Regions from separate parts of the Paraburkholderia sp. GW821-FHT02A12 genome, predicted to be linked through region 1. Evidence: riboswitches for the same ligand, from Rfam matches in the RefSeq annotation. Region 1 holds a riboswitch; each other region holds the start of a gene.
The links. Region 1 has a riboswitch for cobalamin ahead of AC07WT_RS04475 (TonB-dependent receptor domain-containing protein). Riboswitches for the same ligand answer to the same signal wherever they lie in the genome.

Region 1 (7,142 bases):
TTCGACGCGGCGGCGAAGTCGTGCGATTCGAGCACGATTTCCGTGCGGCCGCGCCACGCGGAAATACGGCCGTCGCGATCGGTTGACGGATAGATCGAGAACGAACCCGTGCGCGCGGTCACGCCATTCACGCCCTTGGCTTTTTGCAGCGCCGAATCGGCGCGCTGATTCAGCGTTGACGTGAGTGCCGACGGATCGCTCGCTTCCTGCTCATAAAACAGCGTGATATCGACGACGTCTTGCGGCACTTCCGCGCTGGCCTGCGCATTCAGCGACAGCACGCCCGAGGGCTGATATTGTGTCACGCCTTGCGCGCGCGCCATGGCCGGCGTCAATGCGAGGGCGGCAGGGGCCACGCACACGAGAGCGAGTGCGAGGGCACGTGCAGTGTTTTTTGTCATTCCCGGACTCCTTGCTTGAACAGGTTATGCGCGATTGGAGCAAATGCGCTGCAATGGCACGGCGTTTGCGTGTCCATTTGCGAGTCCGTTAGGCGCTTGTAACCTCGGCTTGGTTCCCCAATTTGACGTTGTTTCAAGGTCGGGTCCCGGTTTGCTCCTGCTTTGCACGCGCGGCAGTGACAACGTACCGCACATACACATGCAGCTTCAAACAAGCCGCTTCGTGATGAAACGCCATTCGGCTTCGGTCACCGGCGTGATCGACAAACGGTTGCCCTTCGCCAGCACGCGCATGTCCGCGAGTTCCTCATGCTCGCGCAACGCGGCAAGCGGGATCAGAGGGATCCTCTTCTTGAACACTACGTCGACGAGCAGCCAGCGCGGCGTTTCCGGCGACGACTTCGGGTCGTAGTAGGGGCTCTTCCTGTCGAACTGCGTCGGATCCGGATAAGCCGTGGACGACACCTCGGCGAGCCCCGCGATGCCCGGTTCGGGGCAGCTCGAGTGATAGAACAGCACACCGTCGCCGACCTGCATCATGTCGCGCATGAAATTGCGCGCCTGATAGTTGCGCACGCCGGTCCACGGCAGCGTGCGTTGCGGTGCATTGGCGAGATGGTCGATGCTTGCTTCGTCCGGTTCGGACTTCATTAGCCAGTAGCGCATGAATCGAATTGAACCTTAAGAAGGTGAAGATGCGAAAGAAACCGGAGGCCCAAAGAAAAACGGCACCGAACCGAAGTCCGATGCCGTTCTAAATAAGGTCCCCGCCTTAGCCGCTAGGCCGGCATCCTGAACCGGGGGTTCAGAATTGGTCGCAGTTAGCAGCACTTCGGGTACATCAGACAGAGTGACGCGCACACCCGTGCTACAAATTTCCACAACCGTGCACATGGCATTGGTTCAAGGAATATATGACCTTGGCGAACCAGGCAGGGAAGCTAAACCGATGAAGCTAAAACGATGGAACTCAAACGTTCGCGCGAGTCTTTGCTCATGCACTCCGCTTGAATCCGCGGCCGATTTCAGGCACGGCCACTAGACACTTACTGCATGCTGTACTGCTGAATCACAGTACCTAGCTGTTCATTCATTTGACGCATTGTACGCCGGATTTCCTCAGCGGGAAATGCTTCTCCGTGTCTCACGCTCGTTTGCAGCTTAAGCAGTTCCGATGCCAGCGACAGCGCAGCCATGACGGCAATGCGATCCGTGCCGCGCACGTTGCTGTGATTGCGGATCTTCGACATTTCAGCGTCTACGCGTGCCACCGCTTCGAGCAGCGCCGCTTCGGTTTCCGGCGAGCAGGCGAGACGATACGGCACGCCGAGAATCGATACTTCGATCTGCTTCGTGGTCATGCATTTTCTCCGTGGCGGGTGGCGGCGCTGTCCGCTTCGACCTCGTGTTGCTCGGGTTCGAGCAGATCGAGCTGATTGTCAGGCTCGGCCTGTGCGCGTGCCCGCGGCAGTTTTTCGAGAATCGCATTCAGGCGCACCTGTGCGTCGTCGATCTTTGCCGACAGCGCGTCGCGTTCCGCTTGCAGCGTATCGCGTTCCTCGCGCAGCAACGCGAGTTCGGTACGCGTGGCTTCCGCTTCAGCGCGCGTTCGGGCGAGCTGCTCTTCGAGCGCGAGCCGCGCTTCATTGTGGCGCTGGCTGATCGCAATCAGCTTGCCGATATTTTGTGAGAGTGATTCGAGTTCGGTGAGCATGTGCTGCGTCCTCTAAAGACATCGCATTTTAGCGCGGAATGTCGCAGGTTCCGACAATTGTCTCGTTTCGAGACGTAACAACCTCGCTTTGTGCAGGCTTTTATCGGCCTTATGACGAAAAACTGCGCCTGCATCGGACAATAACCTGCACTTAACAGAACGGATCGAGCAAGGATTAACCATTCTTGACGGGCCTCGAGGGCGCTCCTAAACTGGCCGCACTTTGGTGCCCGCGCGTGCTTTTCGACAGGGCGCGCAGTTAAACGGGAAGCAGGGCGCGACGTTCGCCTGAACGCGCCAGCCTGCGCTGCCCCCGCAACGGTAAGCGACCGCATGTCGTCATGCAAGTCGATCCCGATCGCGTGTTCGAAGCTGAACATACGAGTGTGCCACTGCGCGTCACGCGTGAGAAGGCGGGATCGATGTGTCGCCAGCCCGGATACCGGCCAGAGGGAGAGATTCGTCCAGCGCAGATTCATAGCAAGCGCGGGCGTCTCGTCACGCATCGTCCACCCAATCGTTGGTGTTGATCGACGGTGTCCGAGTCGATTCGGTCAGCCTCGGCGCACCGCAACTTGCGCAGATTCCGCTCGATCAGGTCGACCACGTCGAAGTGGTGAACGGCAATGGGTCCGCGTCATACGGCTCGGGCGCGATCGGCGGCGTCGTGCAGGTGTTCATGAAAGACGGCGGCGATCATCCGCCGCGTTTCAATTTCTCGGTGGGCTACGGCAGTTATCACACGCAGACGCAACAGGCCGGCGTGAACGGCGCGTTGGACAAAGACAGCAAGACCACCTTCAGCATCTCGCTCGCGCGCTCGAAAGGCGACGGCTTCTCATCGCTCAAACCAGCCCAGGCGCCCAACGCAAATCCGAATCCGAACGGCTATCTGAACGAGAGCATCTCCGCCTCGCTGCGCCACAAGTTCAATGACAAGTGGGACGCAGGCATCACATATTTCCAGTCGAACGGCAACAATAGCTACGACAACGCGTACGGCGTGCCGACCGATCTGAACAACCTCTACACCAAAGTGCGGCAGATGTCGGTGTTCGCCAGTGGCAAGGTGACCGGCTGGTGGACCACCCACTTCATCGTCTCCGAAGGCGACGATCGCAGCGTGTCGAACACCAACGGCATCTACAACGGCCGCTTCGATACCGACAATCGCCAGTACACATGGCAGAACGATTTCGCGCTCGCCGCGCAGCAGAAGCTGCAGGTCGGCTACGAGCATCTTGATCAGAGCCTCGATTCGGATACGTTTGCGGCGCCCGACCGGCATGTGAATTCGGGCTTCGTCGGCTATAGCGGGCGCTTTGGGTGCAATCAGATTCAGGCCAACGTACGGCGCGATCAGTATTCCGATTTCGGCGCAGCGAACAGTTACTATCTCGGCTACGGTTTCGACATCGCCGAGCATTGGAAGGTGAGCGCAAGCTATTCGGATGCGTTTCGCGCGCCGAGCTTCGACGATCTGTACTATCCGATCAGCGGCAATCCGTCGATCCAGCCGGAGCGCAGTCATTCGATCGAAGCAGCGTTGCAGTATGCGTCGAATGCGCTGGGCGTGATGCGCCTGAGCGCGTTCCAGGCGCGCTATTCGAATCTGATCGACTACCATCAGGTGACGCCCGGCATCTATCTGGCAGCGAACGTCGGTCATGCGAAGGTGCAAGGGCTCGAAGGATCGTGGAGCGGTCATGTCGGCAGGACGGATGTGCGTGCGTCGGTGACGCTGCAAAATCCCGTCGACCTCGACAGCGATGTCGACCTTGTGCGGCGTGCGCGGCGTTTCGCGTCGCTAGCGGTGAATCGCAGTATTGCGGGGTGGCGTGTCGGCGGCGAGTGGATCGTCAGCGGCGCGCGCGACGATAGCAGCGGCAAGCTCGGCGGTTACGGTGTGGTGAATCTGTCCGCGCGCTACGACATCACGAAAGCGTGGTGCGTGGCTGCGCAAATCCAGAACCTGTTGAACAAGGACTATGAAACGGCCTACTCGTATAACTCGCCGCGGCGCGGTGCGTATGTCACGGTCGGTTGGCAGCAGCAGTGACGGGTGCGCCTGCGTGAGATCGTGCGGATGAACCGCGGCTCGGGTCCGAGGGTCGCGACGGCGATGCCCATCATGAGCGCGAAGCGTGCGGCCGCGATCTGGCTCGCGCTCGCCGTGCTCGCGCTGATCGTGCTGATGGCGTCGCTCGCGCTCGGCAGCGTGCCGCTCGCGCCCGCGCGCGTGCTGGCGGCGCTCGTGCCTTCGCCCGCGGCATCGGCGGATCTCGCGAGCGAAATCGTGCGGACATTGCGTCTGCCGCGCGCGCTGGCCGGCTTCGCGTGCGGCGCGCTGCTCGCGTTGGCCGGCGCGCTGTTGCAGGTGCTGCTGCGCAATCCGCTGGCCGAGCCATACGTGTTGGGCGTTTCGGGCGGTGCGGCGACTTTTGCGCTGGTCGCGATGATCGCCGGTTGCGCGTGGTGGATCGTCGATGCCAGCGCGTTCGCGGGCGCGTTCGTGTCGATCCTGCTGGTGCTCGGTCTTGCGCGCCGCGAGTTGTGGCGGGGCGAGCCGCAGGACACGTCGCCGCGCTTGCTGCTGACCGGCGCGGTGATCGCGGCCGGCTGGGGCGCCGTCATCACGCTGCTGCTCAACCTTGCGCCTGACAATCGTCTGCGCGGCATGCTGTTCTGGCTGACCGGCGACCTCAACGGCGGCGCAATGCCATGGGCCGCGCTCGCCGCGCTCTTCGTCGTGCTGATCGCGATCTTGCCCGCTGCGCCGCGGCTCAATGTGCTGCTGCGAGGCGATGCGGCCGCGCAGGCGCTCGGCGTCGCGGTGATGCCGCTGCGCCTGCGTGTCTATCTGGTGGCGTCGCTGGCGGCGGCCGCGGCGGTGACGACAGCGGGCACCATCGGCTTTGTCGGCCTGGTGGTGCCGCATATGCTGCGGCTCGCGTTCGGCAACGATCAGCGCATGCTGTTGCCGGCCGCCGCGCTCGGTGGCGGTGTCGCGGTGATGGGCGCCGACCTGATCGCGCGCACGGTCATTGCGCCGGCGCAATTGCCGGTCGGCGTGATTACCTCGATCGTCGGCGTGCCGGTGTTTTTGTGGATGCTGCTGCGCAGGCGCCGATGATGCAGGCACACCACTCCGCCCATGCCGCGCTCAGCGCGCAACGCCTGACGTTGCGCGCCGGCTCGCGAACGCTGCTCGATGCGTTCACGCATACGTTCTACGCAGGCGAGATCTGGTGCGTCGCCGGCCCGAACGGTGCGGGCAAGACGACGCTGATCGCGACGCTCGCCGGCCTCTCGCATCCGGCGGCGGGGCACGTCGAGCTCGACGGCGCGCGTCTCGCCGACTGGCAACCGCTGCCACTCGCACAGCGTCGCGCGTTGATGCCGCAGAGCGCGCACGATGCGTTCAGCGCGAGCGTGCTCGATATCGTGATGCTCAACCGCTTTCCGCATCTGACCGGCTGGGGCTGGGAACGCGCCGCTGACCGCGCCGCCGCGCATGACGCGCTGGATGCGCTGGGCCTCGCCGAATTCGCAGCGCGCGACGTGCTGTCGCTGTCGGGCGGCGAACGGCAACGCGTCGCGCTGGCCGCGGTGTTGTGCCAGCAGGCGCCGTTGTTGCTGCTCGACGAACCGCTGTCGCATCTCGATCTGCATCATCAGATCGATTGCCTCGATGCGTTGACCGCCTGGACACGCGAGCCTGGGCGTACAGTCATGTTTTCGTGTCACGACCTGAATCTGGCGCGCCGCTTCGCGACGCATGCGTTGCTGCTCGACGGCGCCGGCGGCGCCTATGCCGGGCCGGTGCATGACGTGCTGACGCCGGCGCTGACGAGCCGTGCATTTGGGTACCCGTTGGTTCTGATTCGCGACGGCGAGCATGAGGCGTTGATTCCCGCGCCGCGCCCGCGTCACGAATCGCCTGGCGGTGATGACACGCGGGCAAGCTAAGCGCTTCATAAGCGTTTCATCATCGTTTCAAAAAAACATTCTCTCTTCCGAAAAACGTCTATGACTTCTTTGCCAGGTTTGCTGCAATTGCCCGAGGTCGAGCCGCTCGATCAAACGTTGCGCGCCGAACTGCAACACATCATCGATACCAAAACCAAGCCGCCCGGCAGCCTCGGCCGGCTCGAGACGCTGGCGCGTCAAATGGGTCTGATCCAGCGCACCACGCGTCCTACGGTCGAACGTCCGGCGATGATCGTGTTCGCCGGCGACCACGGTATCGCCGACGAAGGCGTGAGTCCTTATCCGCAAGCCGTGACCGCGCAGATGGTCGCCAACTTTCTCTCGGGAGGCGCGGCGATCAATGCATTGAGCCGCGTCGCCGGCGTCGAGCTCGAGGTGGTCAATGCGGGGATCGCGACGCCGTTGCCGTCCAGTGAAGGCCTGATCGACATTCCGGTCGCGCCCGGCACCCGCAACTTCGCGCACGAACCGGCGATGACGCATGACCAGGCGCTCGCCGCGATGCAAGCGGGCGCCGCTCGCGTGCGCCATCACGCGGCGCTCGGCAGCAACGTGATCGGCTTTGGCGAGATGGGGATTGCGAATACGTCGTCGGCTGCGTGCTTGATGAGCCGCCTGTGCGGCGTGCCGATCGACGAATGCGTCGGCCGCGGCACCGGTCTCGACAACGCGGGCCTGGCGAAAAAGCGCAACGTGCTTGCCTCGGCGCTCGCGCGCCACGCTGTCTCCGCGGCTCCGCTCGACGTGCTCGCCACGTTCGGCGGTTTCGAAATCGCGGTGATGGCGGGCGCGTATCTCGCTGCCGCCGAAGCGCGTATGACGATCCTCGTCGACGGTTTCATCGCGACTTCGGCGCTGCTGGTCGCCGATGCGTTCGCGCCCAACGTGCGCGAGTATTGCGTGTTCGCGCATGCGTCGAACGAAGCGGGGCATCGGCGCATGCTCGACCATTTCGGCGCGCTGCCGTTGTTGTCGCTCGATATGCGTCTCGGCGAAGGCACGGGCGCGGCGCTCGCGGTGCCGCTGCTGCGCGCTGC
Region 2 (7,142 bases), on a different contig from region 1:
ATTGATCTCGCGTCGGGTGCCGATTTATCGTGTGCCGCATCAGTAAGCCTCGAGGCCGTCCGTCGATTCACTCATACCACCGCGGCGTATAAACCCACTCGCCAGACTGCCCGTCACCACGCGCCACCCCCCGCGTCGTCGACGACCCGACGATCACCATCGTCCGCATATCCACATCCGGCGAGCGAAGTTCGCCGAGCGTGGTCGAACGCAGCGTGCCGCCGGGCCTGCCGACATCGCGCCCGAGCACCACTTTCGTAGCCGCCGCGCGATATTCCCGCACGATATCCAGCGCCTTATCCAACTGCCACGGTCGTGCGCGAGAAATCGGGTTGTAGAACGCCATCACGAGATCCGCTTCGGCCGCGTGCCTGAGGCGCTTTTCGATGATCGTCCACGGCTTGAGGTTGTCGGATAGCGACAGCATGCAGAAGTCATGTCCCAACGGCGCACCGGCTTGCGCCGCCGTGGCCATTGCCGCCGACACACCCGGCACGATCGAGAGCTCGACGGCGGCCCAGTCGGCGTTCTCCGCGCCGTCCAGCGCTTCGAGCACGGCAGCCGCCATCGCAAACACGCCGGGATCGCCCGACGACACCATCACCACCGAACGTCCCGCGCTCGCCAGTTCGAACGCATGACGCGCGCGTTGCATTTCCTCGCGATTGTCCGTGCCGTGCACGCGCTGATCGGCGCGCAGCGGGCCGGCCATCTTCACGTAAGTGTCGTAGCCGAGGATGTCGGTCGCCTCGTCGAGCGCCGTGCGCGCCGCGGGCACCATCAGATCGGCGCTGCCGGGACCGAGGCCGATCACCGTGAGGCGGCCACGCGCACGGCCAATGCTCGCGGGGTCGATAGCAAGCGGCGCCAATGCCAGCGCGATGCCGGCATCCGCGTCGTCGTGCAGCGTTTCGTAGGGGATGCGCAGCGCGGCGTGCAGTAAGTTACTCGGCGGCTCGCCGTCTTCCGGACGCGTCTGGGCGAACCGTAACGGCACATTCAAACTCGCGGCCGTTTCGGCCAGCGCCGGGTCGGTCATCCGCCCGGACGAAGCCAGCAGCGCCGCAAGAGAAAGCGTGGCGAGGCCATGCGTGTCCAATGCTTCACGCACACGCTCGGCGATCCGTGCGCCCGAGCCCGACCCGGTGACCGCCGCCACCACGCTTCGCGGATGAATCACCAACTCATCGGTCCGGCCATCCCACGCGCGCGGCGTCACCCGAATCGCGAGGCGCGCCGAGCCCGAGCGCGGCAGTTGCGCGTCGTCGAGCCACGGCGCTTCGCCTTCGATGCGGGTGCTTTCGCCGGCCAGCAGATCCGACACGAAACGCTTGCCTTGCGCGAGATCGGCGAGCGCATAGCCTTCGGGCGGATTGAGCACACACGTGCCGAAGCGCAGTTCGCCGCTCGTCGTGATCGCCGGCGGCACGGCCAGCGCCGCAGCGATTTCGCGCGCCATCACATTGACGCCCGCGAGTCCGCCGAGCAACGGCACGACCGCGCTGCCGTCTTCGGCGACGGCCAGCACCGGCGGCTCGACGCCCTTGTTCGACAGCAGCGGCGCGACGCAACGGATCACGATGCCGGCCGCGCACAGCGCGACGATCGGCGCGCCGCGCGCATACAGTTCGCGCAGATGCGCGCCGAGTTCGGCATATGAGACGTCGGCTTCGACACGCCCTTGCAACGCGTGCACCTGCGCGCCGGCATACAGCGCCTGCACGCGCCGCGCGGTCGCCAGCGCGCCCGTGCCGAGAATCACGATCGCGGGCGGCGTCATCCTTGCCATTTTTCCCCCGGCACCACGAGCAGCGAAAAATACGGCGACGCCATCGGATCGACTTCCGCGAGCGGCACGATGCGCTGGTTGCCCATCGTCGCGCGTTCGACGTAGAGCGCGCGATCCGCGAGACCGAGTTCGCCCAGCACGCGCCGCACCTTGTCGAAATTGCGGCCGAGTTTCATCACGACGGCGGCGTCGGCATCGGCGAGACGGCGGCGCAATTCGTCTTCGGGCAACACGCCGGAGAGCACCGACAGACTTTGATTGCGATACACGAGCGGCGAGCCGAGCACGGCTGCGCCGCCGAGCATCGAGCACACGCCCGGCACCACTTCGGCTTCGAAGCGCGCGGCGAGCCGGTCGTGCAGATACATGTACGAGCCGTAGAAAAAGGGATCGCCTTCGCAGATCACCGCGACGTCGCGGCCTGCGTCGAGATGGGCAGCGACGACTTCGGCGGCGGTGTCGTAGAAGTCGGCGATGATCGCTTCATACGACAGCGGCGGTTCGAGCGCTTCGGTCGTGACCGGATAGACGAGCGGCAGATGCTGTTGCGCGTCGTGCAAATGCGCTTCGATGATGCTGAACGCGTTGCCTTTTTTGCCCTTCGCGACGAAGTACGCAACCACCGGCGCGGCCTTCAGCAGACGCAGCGCTTTCAGCGTGATCAATTCCGGGTCGCCGGGGCCGACCCCGAGTCCGAACAAACGTCCTTGCACGCTCATTTACTCGACCTCCGTAGCCAGCGCATTGACGGCGGCGGCGGCCATCGCGCTGCCGCCGCGTCGTCCGTGGACCATCACGTAGGGCACGCCGCGGCTGTCTTCGGCAAGCATGGCTTTCGACTCCGCCGCGCCGACGAAGCCGACCGGAAAGCCGAGGATGAGCGCGGGCTTCGGCGCGCCGGCGTCGAGCATGTCAAGCAGATGAAACAGGGCAGTCGGCGCATTGCCGATCACGACGACGCTGCCGGCCAGATGCGGACGCCACAGTTCGAGCGCGGCGGCCGATCGCGTGTTGCCGAGTTCGCGCGCCAGCGACGGCAGGTCCCTGTGCGTCAGCGTGCAGATCACTTCGTTGTTCGCGGGCAGGCGCGCCCGCGTGATGCCTTGCGCGACCATGCCTGCGTCGCACAGAATCGGCGCGCCTTGCGCCAGCGCCGTGCGGCCCGCGGTGCCTGCACCCGCGGAGAAAGCCAGATCGTCGATCACGTCGACCATCCCGCAGGCGTGGATCACGCGCACCGCGAGTTTCTCGAGGTCGGCGGGGATCCGCGACAGATCGGCCTCGGCACGAATCGTCGCGAAAGATTGGCGATAGATCTCCTGACCGTCGCGAATGTAATCAAGCATCTAAAGGGCTCCGGGCCAATTGTTCGAGCATGTCGGCGGCCTGCTCGATCGTCAGTTGGTGCGCGACGCAGCGGCCGAAGTCCGGCGAGGCGTCGCGTCGATACAGGTCGTAGGTGCCGGGCGCCACGGCCAGCAACGTGTACGGCGCGCAATGCGCGGCCGCGCACGAGCGCGGGCAGCCGCTCAGATGGACGTCGACGCCGTCGGGCAGGCGGGCGGCTAGCCGCAGCGCGTCGGCTTTGGTGTCGGCGGGACTTTTTACGCAGCCGGTCGAGCCGGCGCAAGCGATCAAACGTGCGATGGGCTGCGCGCGATCGCAGGCAAGGCCTAATGCTTCCAGTTCGGCAAGCACGGCCGGCACGGCCTTCGAGGCGATATCGGGCAGCAGCACGCTTTGCCAGGGCGTCATGCGCAGCGTGCCGTTGCTGTGCTGGCGCGCTAGCGCGGCGAGGCCGCGCAGCGTCGCGGCGTCGAGGCGTCCGAGCGGCGGCTGGCCGCCCACGTGCCACATTCCCGCCACGCGTTGAGCGTGCGCGCCGAGCCGCGACGCGGCATCGGCGGGCGCGCCGCGATGCCAGTCGGCGAGCGACGCGTCGCGCGACAGCGGGAAATCGGCATACGTTTGGGCACGCTGCAATACCGCGTCGGCGGAATGCGTGGCGAGCAGATGGCGCATGCGCGTGGCGCCGGCGGCGGCCAGATCGAGGAACGTGTGCAGAAGCGCGCGGACCAGCTGAACGACTTCCGAAGGCAAGACGGCGGCGAGGGCGCGTGTGCCGGTCGCGACCGGGTCTGGCGACGCGCCGAACGAGCCGTCGCCAGCCGCGTGCACGGCCGCGTGCGCGGCCGCCGCATTGGCCGCCGTAGGCGGACATCCCGCCAGGCCAAAGACGAACCGCACACCGTCGCTCGCCGACGTCGCCGCGAGCCAGACGTCATGCGGATGGTCGAGCCTCGCAAGGCGCTCGCCGCCGTCCAGCAGCAACGCGAATTTCGGCGACAGCGCCGCAAAACGCGCTTCGCTTTGCAGCAGCGCGAGAAGCCCGGCGGTCAGCGACGTGGTGTCGTACAGCGCGGACGAATCGCGGCCCGCAGCGGGGCTGACCATCACGTTGCGGATATCGTCAGCGGCGCATGCTGACAATACTGCCGCCGCATCCATGCCGCTGCTCGCCGGAGCCGGCCCGAGACCGGCTGCCACCAGAGCCTCGATCAAAGCCGCTTCGTGCCCGGCCCGCACGCCGCGCACTTGCAGATTCGCCCGGTTGGTCACTTCAATCACGCTGGCGGCGTGCCGCTCGCTCGCCTCGGCGATCGCGGCAGCCTGCGCGGCGCTCAATGCGCCGCCGGGCAATTTGATCCGGCAAATCCCGCCGTCGCGTGCGGCGACGATGCGCAACAGCCCCGGACAAGCCGAAGGCCGCGGCGCAACGGCAGCGGTAGATAAAGCAGCGGAGGGCGCAGCGTGATTCAAGACGGACACCGGGTTTAGCGTCGCGCGACGGCCCGGGCAACCCGCCCAAAGCGGGCGTGGCTGCGGCATCGGTACACCCCGCCCGATGCAGGCTGGCACGAACAATCTCGCCGGCAGGTCTCCTGGCTGGCAGGTCACGGTCCGCCGCTGCCTTCCCGGTCGAACCAGTGGCGCGGAGCGCAGGCGGACTCGCTGCATACAGTTGCGGGGGCAGCCACAGTGGCACTGTGTTCCCTCTTCGGCCCCGAAGGGCACCGGCGGCTGTATTATGCCTTTTTTCGAACCGCGCAACGAGGCTGGACGCTTTGATCGGCGTGGCACAGCGCATTATTTGAAGATACGGAATGAGGATGGATGCATGTCGGCGTGGCTGACCGTGGTGGGCATAGGCGATGACGGCTTCGCCGGCTTGGGGCGGCCCGCGCGGCGCGCTTTGCTGGAAGCGTCGGTGGTGTACGGCGGCGAGCGCCATCTGGCGATGCTGCCCGCGCGACTTGGCGCGCGCCGCGCCGCGTGGCCGCGTCCGTTCGATCTCGCGCCTTTGCTGGCGGAGCGCGCCACCCCCGTGTGCGTGCTGGCGAGCGGCGACCCGATGCTGTTCGGCGTCGGCGCGACGCTGGCGCGGCAGCTGCCGGCCGGCGAGTTGCGAGTGTTGCCGGCGCCGTCGTCGCTGTCGCTGGCCGCGGCGCGGCTCGGCTGGCCCTTGCAGGACGTCGCGACGGTCTCGTTGGTGGGCCGGCCGCTGGCGACGCTGAACGCCCATCTGCACGACGGCGCGCGTGCGTTCGTGCTGAGCGCGGACGGCGGCACGCCCGCGGCGCTCGCCGGCTTGCTGAACGCGCGCGGCTTCGGCGCGACCCGGATGATCGTGCTGGAACACCTGGGCGGCGAGTTGGAACGCCGGATCGACGGCCGTGCCGATCAATGGCCGGCGGGCGACGTGGCGGCGCTGAATCTGATCGCGCTCGAATGCCGCGCCACGGAAGGCGCGCCGCGTTTGCCGCTGACCTGCGGCTTACCCGACGACGCGTTTCGCCACGACGGCCAGTTGACCAAACGCGACGTGCGCGCGATCACGCTGGCGCGCCTCGCGCCCACGCCCGGCGAATTGCTGTGGGATGTCGGCGCGGGCAGCGGTTCGATCGGCATCGAATGGATGCGCGTGCATCCGGCGTGCCGCGCGATCGCGATCGAGCGGCATGCGGAGCGCCAGCGTTTCATCGAACACAATCGCGATGCGTTGGGCGTGCCGGGTCTGCAACTCGTGGCGGGCCGCGCGCCTGAAGCGCTGGACGGACTGCCGGCGCCGGATGCGGTGTTCATCGGCGGCGGCGTGACGGTGCCGGGCGTGCTGGATGCCTGCTGGGCGCGCCTGCGTGAGGGCGGCCGGCTGGTTGCCAATGCCGTGACCTTGCAAGGCGAGGCGGCGCTGATGGCGTGGCGCGCCCAGCATGGCGGCACGCTCACGCGCATTGCGCTCGCCGACGCGCAACCGCTCGGCGGCTTCGACACCTGGCGTCAGGCATTGCCGATCACGCTGCTCGACGTGACCAGGCCCGCCGGCGATGCCGCGCGCCACAAGCATCGGCAACCGTAATGCGCGACGAAACACCCGAACAACCCGCGCGGCTGCGCAGCGGCTACACGACCGGCTGTTGTGCCACCGCGACGTCGCTCGCGGCGGCGCGTCTGCTGCTCACGGGCATCGTCAGCGAGGCCGCGGAAATCGTGTTGCCCAAGGGCCAGCTTGTGCCGATGCCGCTGGTGTTCTGCCGTCTGACCGCCGACGGCGCCGAAGCCGGCACCGTCAAGGATGCGGGCGACGATCCCGACGTGACGCACGGCGCGATCGTGTTCGCCCGCGTGCGCCTGCGCGCCGAACCGGGCGTGAGTTTTCATGCGGGACCGGGCGTCGGCACCGTGACGCGCGCGGGTTTGACGTTGCCGATCGGCGAACCGGCGATCAATCCGGTGCCGCGCAAGATGATGAGCGAGCATCTCGCCGATCTGGCCGCGGAACACGCATATGGCGGCGGTTTCGAGGTGACGATCGGCGTCGAAGGCGGCGAAGAGCTCGCGCTGAAGACGATGAACCCGCGTCTCGGCATTCTCGGCGGCCTGTCGATTCTCGGCACTACCGGGATCGTGCGGCCGTTCTCGTGCTCGGCGTATATCGCGTCGATCCAGCAGGGCATCGACGTCGCGCGCGCGAACGGCTACACGCATCTCGCGGCCTGCACCGGCAACGCCAGCGAAGACGCGATGCGCGCGCATTACGGCCTGCCGGACATCGCGCTGATCGAAATGGGCGACTTTGTCGGCGCGGTGCTCAAGCACATGAAGCGCGCGCCGGTCGAACGCCTGAGCATTTGCGGCGGATTCGGCAAGCTCAGCAAACTGGCCGCGGGGCATCTCGATCTGCATAGCCGGAATTCGAGCATCGATCTGGCGCAACTGGCCGTGTGGGCGTCCGAACATGGCGCGGACGCCGCCTTGCAGGCGGCGATCCGCGCGGCCAATACGAGTCAGCAGG
Region 3 (7,142 bases), on a different contig from region 1:
TCAATGCACCCGGCAACGCCGCAAAACCTTTGACGCGGTAAATCGTATGCGTTTCGACCAGCCCTTGCAGCGCGGCGATCACCGCTTCACGCGACGGCGCGCTCGCGTGCACCACGACGGAATCGAATTCGTCGTGATGGTGATCGGCGTCGTCGGCCGAACCGTGGTGGTCGTGGCGCAAGTGGATCGTTTCTTCGGAGGCGGCTTCGAGGCCGAGCAACGCGTGCAGATCGAGCTGGCCCATCTGTGCGCGCACGATCTTCACTTGCGGCGGAATCTCTTCACGGATCGCGGTCTCGACAGCGGTTTGCTGTTCATCGTCGAGCAAATCCGTTTTGTTCAGAATCACCAGATCGGCCGCCGACAGCTGATCCTCGAACAGCTCGTGCAGCGGCGATTCGTGATCGAGATTCGGATCGGCCTTGCGCTGCGCGTCGACAGCGAGCGGGTTGTCGGCGAACTGGCCGCTCGCCGCGGCGGGGCCGTCCACCACCGTCACCACCGCGTCGACGGTGAAGCTGCTCTTGATCTGCGGCCAGTTGAAGGCCTGCACCAGCGGCTTAGGCAGTGCAAGACCGGAGGTTTCGATCAGCACGTGATCGATCTGCTCGCGGCGCTCGACGAGCTTTTCCATCACCGGGAAAAACTCTTCCTGCACTGTGCAGCACAGGCAGCCGTTCGCGAGTTCATACAGTTGCCCCTCGGTTTCGACGCCGTTCTCATCGCAACCGATCCCGCAACCCTTGAGGATTTCACCGTCGATGCCGAGTTCGCCGAACTCGTTGACGATCACCGCAATGCGCTTGCCGCCCGCATGCTGAAGAATATGCCGCAGCAGCGTGGTCTTGCCGCTGCCGAGAAAGCCCGTCACGATGGTGACGGGAATCCTGCGCATTTGAGTTTGCATCGTTGGGTCCATCCGAAGAAGTTGCGCGTTCACACGCCGGCGGTCCGGGTCCGTTCGGGTCGGGTTCGGGTCCGAATGCGCTCGAGCCCAGGACAAACCAGCGCCAGGCAGGCAAACACGAAAACGGAACACAGATACGACAGCGGGGACGAAAAGCGGCGTTGCCGCGGCAACAGAGAACGAGGTCATGAACGAGCCGCCGCATCCCCGCGGCGTTCATCCGTCATATTCTGGCCGGTATCCGGGCTGGCGAAAGCGCCGCTTCACCTTCCCGCGCGAGTGATTTCTCGCCCAGTGGTCATATGCCGACGCGGCCTTGCGCGTGGACATCGAAGCCGGCTCCGCGGCGCTGGAGAACTCATCCAGGCGCCGCTTTTCGCTTACCGTTGCGGGGGCAGCACAGGTTGACCCGGTCCATAGCAGGCGGGCGCCCTGTTTCCCGTTTAACTGCATGCGCACGAGCGCGCACACGAGCACCAAAGTGCGTGCGAGTGTAGGCCCGCGGCCCCGCGCCGTCAAGGAAGCGCGACAGGAAGCGCGGGCCGCGCCGGGGTCTTGCCGCGCGCGCCGGCGCGGCCCGCCGTGTGCTATCGTATGCGCGCGTTTGGTGCCCGCACATGCGTTCGCATGTGCAGTTAAACGGGAAACAGGCCGCGCTCGATTGCGCTCAACCTGTGCTGTCCCCGCAACGGTAAGCGACCTGCGGCGCTGGGTTCAATCCTGTCGCGCCGCGCATGCGTTTTCGATGCCACTGTCTGACGATTCAGGACGGGAAGGCAAAGCGCATGAGGCCGCCAGCCCGGATACCGGCCAGACGCGGAGGCGGCGAATGTCACGCCGCCGGCCGCCTGAATCCGCGAGGGACGGATGTGAAGGCGCTGAAGCACGACGTAATACGAACGCCCGCTTGCGATTTCGATGAAATTGCGGCGAGCGGCGTTGCCGTTGTGCGTAATCTGTCGCACCGCATGAGCTCTATTTCCGCCTGGGCCGTCTGCATGGCTCGCCTGTTTCCACTTGTCACGACATGGGGCGCGCCATGCACGCCGCGATGAGCCGCGCGTGGCTGATCGGCGCCGGCCCCGGCGACGTCGAACTGATGACGCTCAAGGCGACGCGCGCATTGGCGCAGGCCGACGTGGTACTGGTCGATGATCTGGTGAATCCCGAAGTGCTGCAATTCGCGCGCGCCGACGCGCTGGTCGTTCATGTCGGCAAACGTGGCGGGCATCCGTCGACGCCGCAGGCCGACATCGTCGCGCAGATGCTCGAACATGTGCAGGCCGGGCGCAGTGTCGCGCGATTGAAGGGCGGCGATCCGTTCGTATTCGGCCGCGGCGGCGAAGAGCAGCAGGCGCTGCATGCGGCGGGCATCGAGGTGGAAGTCGTCAACGGCATCACGGCGGGCATCGCGGCGCCTGCGGCGATCGGCATTCCGGTCACGCATCGCGATTACGCGCAGGGCGTGGTGTTCGTCACCGGACACGGCGCCGGCAGCGGCGAGCCGGATTGGGCGGCGCTCGTCGCGACGCGGATGACGCTGGTGATCTACATGGGCATGCGGCGGCTCAACGATATCGCCGGCACGTTGCTCGCGGCAGGCATGAGCGCCGATACGCCCTGTGCCGCGATCGAATCCGCGACACGTCCTGAACAAAGACATGCGCTCGCGCCACTTGGCGGCCTGGCCGACGCAGTCGCGCGCGCCGGTCTTGGCTCGCCGGCGATCGTGGTGATCGGCGGGGTGGCGTCGCTGGCGCTCGCGCGGGCCGCGGCGAATGCCAACGCAGCAGGGGCGCGATGAAAACGCTGACGGTCGGCATCGGTTGCCGCTTGCATAGCTCGGCTGAACAGATCGAGGCAGCCGTGCGCGCGGCGCTCGGCACTCATACACACGATGAAATCAGCGCAGTTGCCAGCATCGACGTCAAGGCCCACGAAGCGGGTCTGCTCGAATTCTGCGCACGGCACGCGCTACCGTTGAAACTGTTCAGCCGCGAGCAGATTGCCGCCTTGCCCGTGGCGGAGACTGAACCTTCGGCGGCGACACGCGAACATCTCGGCGTGGACGGCGTCTGCGAACCCTGCGCGTTGCTGGCCGCAGGTTCGAAATCCGCTGCAGCCGGGGCGCACCTCATCGTGCGCAAAACCATACTCGACGGCGTCACCGTAGCGATCGCTTCGACCGCTCACGCCGGCATCGACCCCACCCACCACGACTCCAACGAACAGGACCTTCCATGAAGACCGATCCCGAATCGCATCAGCGCATGACCGAGCGCCGGCGCGAAGGCCACGAGAAAAAGCAGGCCGCCGCCACCGTCGAAAAAGGTCTGCTGATCGTCAACACCGGCACCGGCAAAGGCAAGACCACAGCCGCGTTCGGCATGGCCGTGCGGGTGCTCGGACACGGCATGCGTCTGGGCGTCGTGCAGTTCATCAAAGGCGCGCTGCATACCTCGGAGCGCGACTTCCTCGGCGCAATCGCCAATTGCGATTTCGTCACGATGGGCGACGGCTATACGTGGAACACGCAAAACCGCGACGCCGACATCGCCACCGCGCGCAAAGGCTGGGACGAAGCGCGCCGCATGATCGAGAGCGGCGACTACCAGATGGTGATCCTCGACGAATTGAATACGGTGCTGAAGTACGAATACCTGCCGCTCGACGAAGTGCTGTCCGTCCTGAACGCGCGTGCGGAAATGCTGCACGTGGTGGTGACCGGCCGTCACGCGCCGGACGCGTTGATCGAAGCCGCCGACCTCGTCACCGAAATGCGCATCGTCAAGCATCCGTATCGCGAGCAAGGCGTGAAAGCGCAGCGCGGCGTGGAGTTCTAAGCGATGTCCGCGCCCCCCAAGGGGACTTCCTTCGGGGCGTGCCCCGCCCTGTTCATTAGCGCGCCGGCTTCGGGTCAAGGCAAGACCACGATCACCGCGGGTCTGGCGCGCTACCATCGGCGGCTGGGGCGGCGTGTGCGCGTGTTCAAGACCGGTCCCGACTTTCTCGACCCGATGATACTGGCGCAAGCCAGCGGCGCGCCGGTCCTGTCGCTCGATCTCTGGATGGTGGGCGAAGCGGCATGCCGCAATCTGCTCGCGCAAGCGGCGGCCGAAGCCGATCTGATCCTGATCGAAGGCGTAATGGGCCTGTTCGACGGCACGCCGAGCAGCGCCGATCTGGCAACCGTATTCGGCGTGCCGGTACTGGCTGTGATTTCAGCGAAGGCGATGGCGCAGACCTTCGGCGCGGTGGCCTTCGGTCTCGCGCAATTCAGGCCGCAACTGCCGTTTTACGGCGTGCTCGCCAATCGCGTCGGTTCTTCAAGGCACGCGCGGATGCTCGAAGAATCGCTGCCGCCCGGTATGCGCTGGTGCGGCTACATCGCCGGCAACGACGAAATCGAGTTGCCCGACCGCCATCTCGGCCTGCATCAAGCTGCGGAGATCGACGATCTGCACACACGCCTGGATCGAGCCGCCGATGCGCTCGCGCAAACCGCGCTGGCTGAATTGCCGCCGCCGGTCGAATTCGGCGAAGCTGTCCAGGAAGCGTTGCCGCGCCTTCTGGAAGGCAAGCGGATCGCCATCGCACGCGATGCGGCGTTCTCGTTCATCTACCCGGCCAACGTCACGCTCTTGCAAACACTCGGCGCGCACGTCGAATACTTTTCGCCGCTCGCCGACGATGCCTTACCGGACCAGACCGACGCCCTGTACCTCCCGGGTGGCTATCCCGAACTGCACGCCGCCGCGCTGGCCGGCAACACGCGCAGCGCCACGGCGATCCGCGCGCACGCGGCAGCGGGCAAACCGGTCGTCGCCGAATGCGGCGGCATGCTCTACCTGCTCGATCAGCTTACCGACACGAACGGCGCCAGCGCGCCGATGCTCGGCCTGCTGCCCGGCCACGCGACGATGCAAACGCGCTTCACCGCGCTCGGCATGCAGCAGATCGACGGCCTGCACGGCCCGCTGACCGGCCACACCTTTCACTACTCGAAGCTGACGACGCCGCTGACGCCATTGCGTTCAGCCACCCGCCCGCACAGCGACGCGCCCGGCGAGGCGGTGTTCCGCGCCGGCTCGATCGTCGCGACTTACATGCACGCTTATTGGCCCTCCAACCCGGCCTTCACGGCCGCCCTGTTCAATGGCGAAGCCTTTTAACGACTCCGAGCGCGAAGCCGTCTACCGCGCAATTTACGAACGGCGCGACATGCGCCACTTCGTGCGCGACCCGGTCGATCCCGCCGTGTTGCAACGGCTGCTCGACGCGGCGCATCACGCGCCCAGCGTCGGCTTCATGCAGCCGTGGCGCATCGCGCGCATCACCGATCCGGCCTTGCGCGCCGCGTTGCACGAGACCGTCGAAAGCGAACGGCTCGCCACCGCCGACGCCCTCGGCAAGCGGCGCGAAGAGTTCATGAAGCTGAAGGTCGAAGGCATGCTGGAATGCGGCGAACTACTGGTGATGGCGCTGATGGACGGCCGCGAGCGGCACATCTTCGGACGCCGCACCTTGCCGGAGATGGATCTCGCCTCGGTGGCGTGCGCGATCCAGAACATGTGGCTCGCCGCCCGCGCGGAAGGACTGGGAATGGGCTGGGTGTCACTCTTCGACGTCGACACGGTGCGCTCGCAGCTGCGCATGCCCGCAGGTGCACGGCCGGTGGCGATCTTGTGCCTCGGCCACGTCGATCAGTTTTACAGCGAGCCGATGCTGGAAACCGAACGCTGGGCGAGCCGCATGCCGCTCGCCGATTGCGTGTTCGAAAACCGCTGGCCGGACGATAAAGCGCCGGAATAGCGCCTGCGTTCTACTGTACGACCGGCTTCACCGATACCACGTCTGGCACGCCGCCCGCCTGATCGGCGCGCAGCTTCACGCGCCAGTCCGATGGCGCGCCGAACGGAAATTTCGCCAACGCGCTTTTCACGAGCGTCGGCATAGCGTGCAGCGGATCGGCATCGCGATCGCTGCTCATCGCGCTGACTTTGTAGACTTCATGCCCGTTCGCCCGCTCGAAAAACCGCAGCGTCAACGAGTGTTGATACGCGCGCCCGCCGAACAGCGAGACCGGCGGCTCGGCCGGACGCCCGCACGCGCCTGCCGCGCAATCCGCTGCATTGACGCCCACCGTGGCCGGCCGCGTGGCATAGGCGATCGACAGCAGATAGTGCGCCTGCTGCGCCGACGCATCGACGAAACCATGCCTCGTCAGTTCATCGCGCAGCAAGGCTTCGAATTGCGGATGATCCGCGCTGGCGTCCTGTGACGGCATGCGCGCGATCGTATAGGTGCGTTCGCCTTGCAATGCGGCGGCCGGATTCGCAGTGTGCACGTCGGCGTTCAGGCCCGTGCAACCGCTAAGAGTCGCCGCGGCCAGCGCGGCACAGATCAGTATCGATTTCACCATCTTCTCGCCTCGATAAGGTGCGTGTTCATGCTGTGCATGGGCCTGGCCGCCGGGCGTCACGTTACGGCGCATCAGCGCTGATATTCAGGCTGCGTGTCGTCGAATGCCGGCAGGCAAATCGTAAAAGCCGTCCCCCTGCCCGGCGCGCTGACCACCTCCACATCGCCGCCATGGCGCGTCACGACGGTCTTGACAAACGCCATCCCCAATCCCGCGCCGCCGACTTCGGGCCGCTCCGTCTGGTGAAAGCGCCGGAACCGCCCGAACAGACCCGCCTGCTGTTCCTCGGGAATACCGTAGCCTTCGTCGCGGATCGTACACGACACGCGTTTGGCGGCGCCCGGCGCGGCCTTCGCCGCCAGGTTGTCGAGGTGGCCGAGGCTGCAAGTGATCCGCGTATCGGGCGGGCTGTATTTGACCGCATTGTTCAGGATGTTGACGAGCGCGCGCGTCATCAGCGAACGGTCGGCGCAGATCCAGTGGCCGTCGTCGCTGTCGGTATCGTCGGTATCCGTTTGCAGCGTGATCCGCCTGGCATGGGCCTGCGGCCAGACTTCGTCGCTGGCGTCGATCATCAGCTCGGTCAGGCTTACCGGCTCGAGCACGTAGGTTTGCGATTCGGCGCGCGCCAGTTGCACGAAATCGTCGGCGAGCGTCAACGCGCGTTGTGCATAGCGTTCGATGCGCTCCAGCAAATCGTGCGCCAGCGCCGATTCGCCGCGGGCGCGCTCCATCTCCACCAGCGCGAGAATCGACGCCTGCGGCGAGCGCATGTCGTGCGACAGCAGCTGCAGCGCGTCTTCGCGCTGGCGC

Region 2: another riboswitch for cobalamin. It lies ahead of AC07WT_RS31625 (ferredoxin-like domain-containing protein); the one in region 1 lies ahead of AC07WT_RS04475 (TonB-dependent receptor domain-containing protein).
Region 3: another riboswitch for cobalamin. It lies ahead of cobA (uroporphyrinogen-III C-methyltransferase); the one in region 1 lies ahead of AC07WT_RS04475 (TonB-dependent receptor domain-containing protein).

Annotation. Positions count from the first base shown of each region.
Region 1 is NZ_JBWKWA010000001.1:989,530-996,671, forward strand. Features, by position in the region: gene AC07WT_RS04450 (SIMPL domain-containing protein) at 1-401, opposite strand, end outside; gene AC07WT_RS04455 (EVE domain-containing protein) at 609-1,067, opposite strand; RNA gene ssrS (6S RNA) at 1,162-1,343, opposite strand; gene AC07WT_RS04465 (cell division protein ZapA) at 1,448-1,762, opposite strand; gene AC07WT_RS04470 (ATPase) at 1,759-2,115, opposite strand; cobalamin riboswitch at 2,323-2,580, shown strand; partial or broken gene AC07WT_RS04475 (TonB-dependent receptor domain-containing protein) at 2,612-4,174, shown strand; gene AC07WT_RS04480 (FecCD family ABC transporter permease) at 4,202-5,248, shown strand; gene AC07WT_RS04485 (ABC transporter ATP-binding protein) at 5,245-6,084, shown strand; gene cobT (nicotinate-nucleotide--dimethylbenzimidazole phosphoribosyltransferase) at 6,145-7,142, shown strand, end outside.
Region 2 is NZ_JBWKWA010000002.1:2,263,508-2,270,649, reverse strand. Features, by position in the region: gene cobJ (precorrin-3B C(17)-methyltransferase) at 68-1,780, opposite strand; gene AC07WT_RS31635 (precorrin-2 C(20)-methyltransferase) at 1,777-2,508, opposite strand; gene AC07WT_RS31630 (precorrin-8X methylmutase) at 2,509-3,135, opposite strand; gene AC07WT_RS31625 (ferredoxin-like domain-containing protein) at 3,128-4,618, opposite strand; cobalamin riboswitch at 4,705-4,883, opposite strand; gene cbiE (precorrin-6y C5,15-methyltransferase (decarboxylating) subunit CbiE) at 4,968-6,206, shown strand; gene AC07WT_RS31615 (cobalt-precorrin-5B (C(1))-methyltransferase) at 6,206-7,142, shown strand, end outside.
Region 3 is NZ_JBWKWA010000002.1:1,939,386-1,946,527, reverse strand. Features, by position in the region: gene cobW (cobalamin biosynthesis protein CobW) at 1-907, opposite strand, end outside; cobalamin riboswitch at 1,123-1,403, opposite strand; cobalamin riboswitch at 1,496-1,736, shown strand; gene cobA (uroporphyrinogen-III C-methyltransferase) at 1,959-2,711, shown strand; gene AC07WT_RS30125 (cobalamin biosynthesis protein) at 2,708-3,151, shown strand; gene cobO (cob(I)yrinic acid a,c-diamide adenosyltransferase) at 3,148-3,750, shown strand; gene AC07WT_RS30115 (cobyrinic acid a,c-diamide synthase CobB) at 3,754-5,079, shown strand; gene bluB (5,6-dimethylbenzimidazole synthase) at 5,063-5,719, shown strand; gene AC07WT_RS30105 (DUF4136 domain-containing protein) at 5,730-6,329, opposite strand; gene AC07WT_RS30100 (CHASE2 domain-containing protein) at 6,401-7,142, opposite strand, start outside.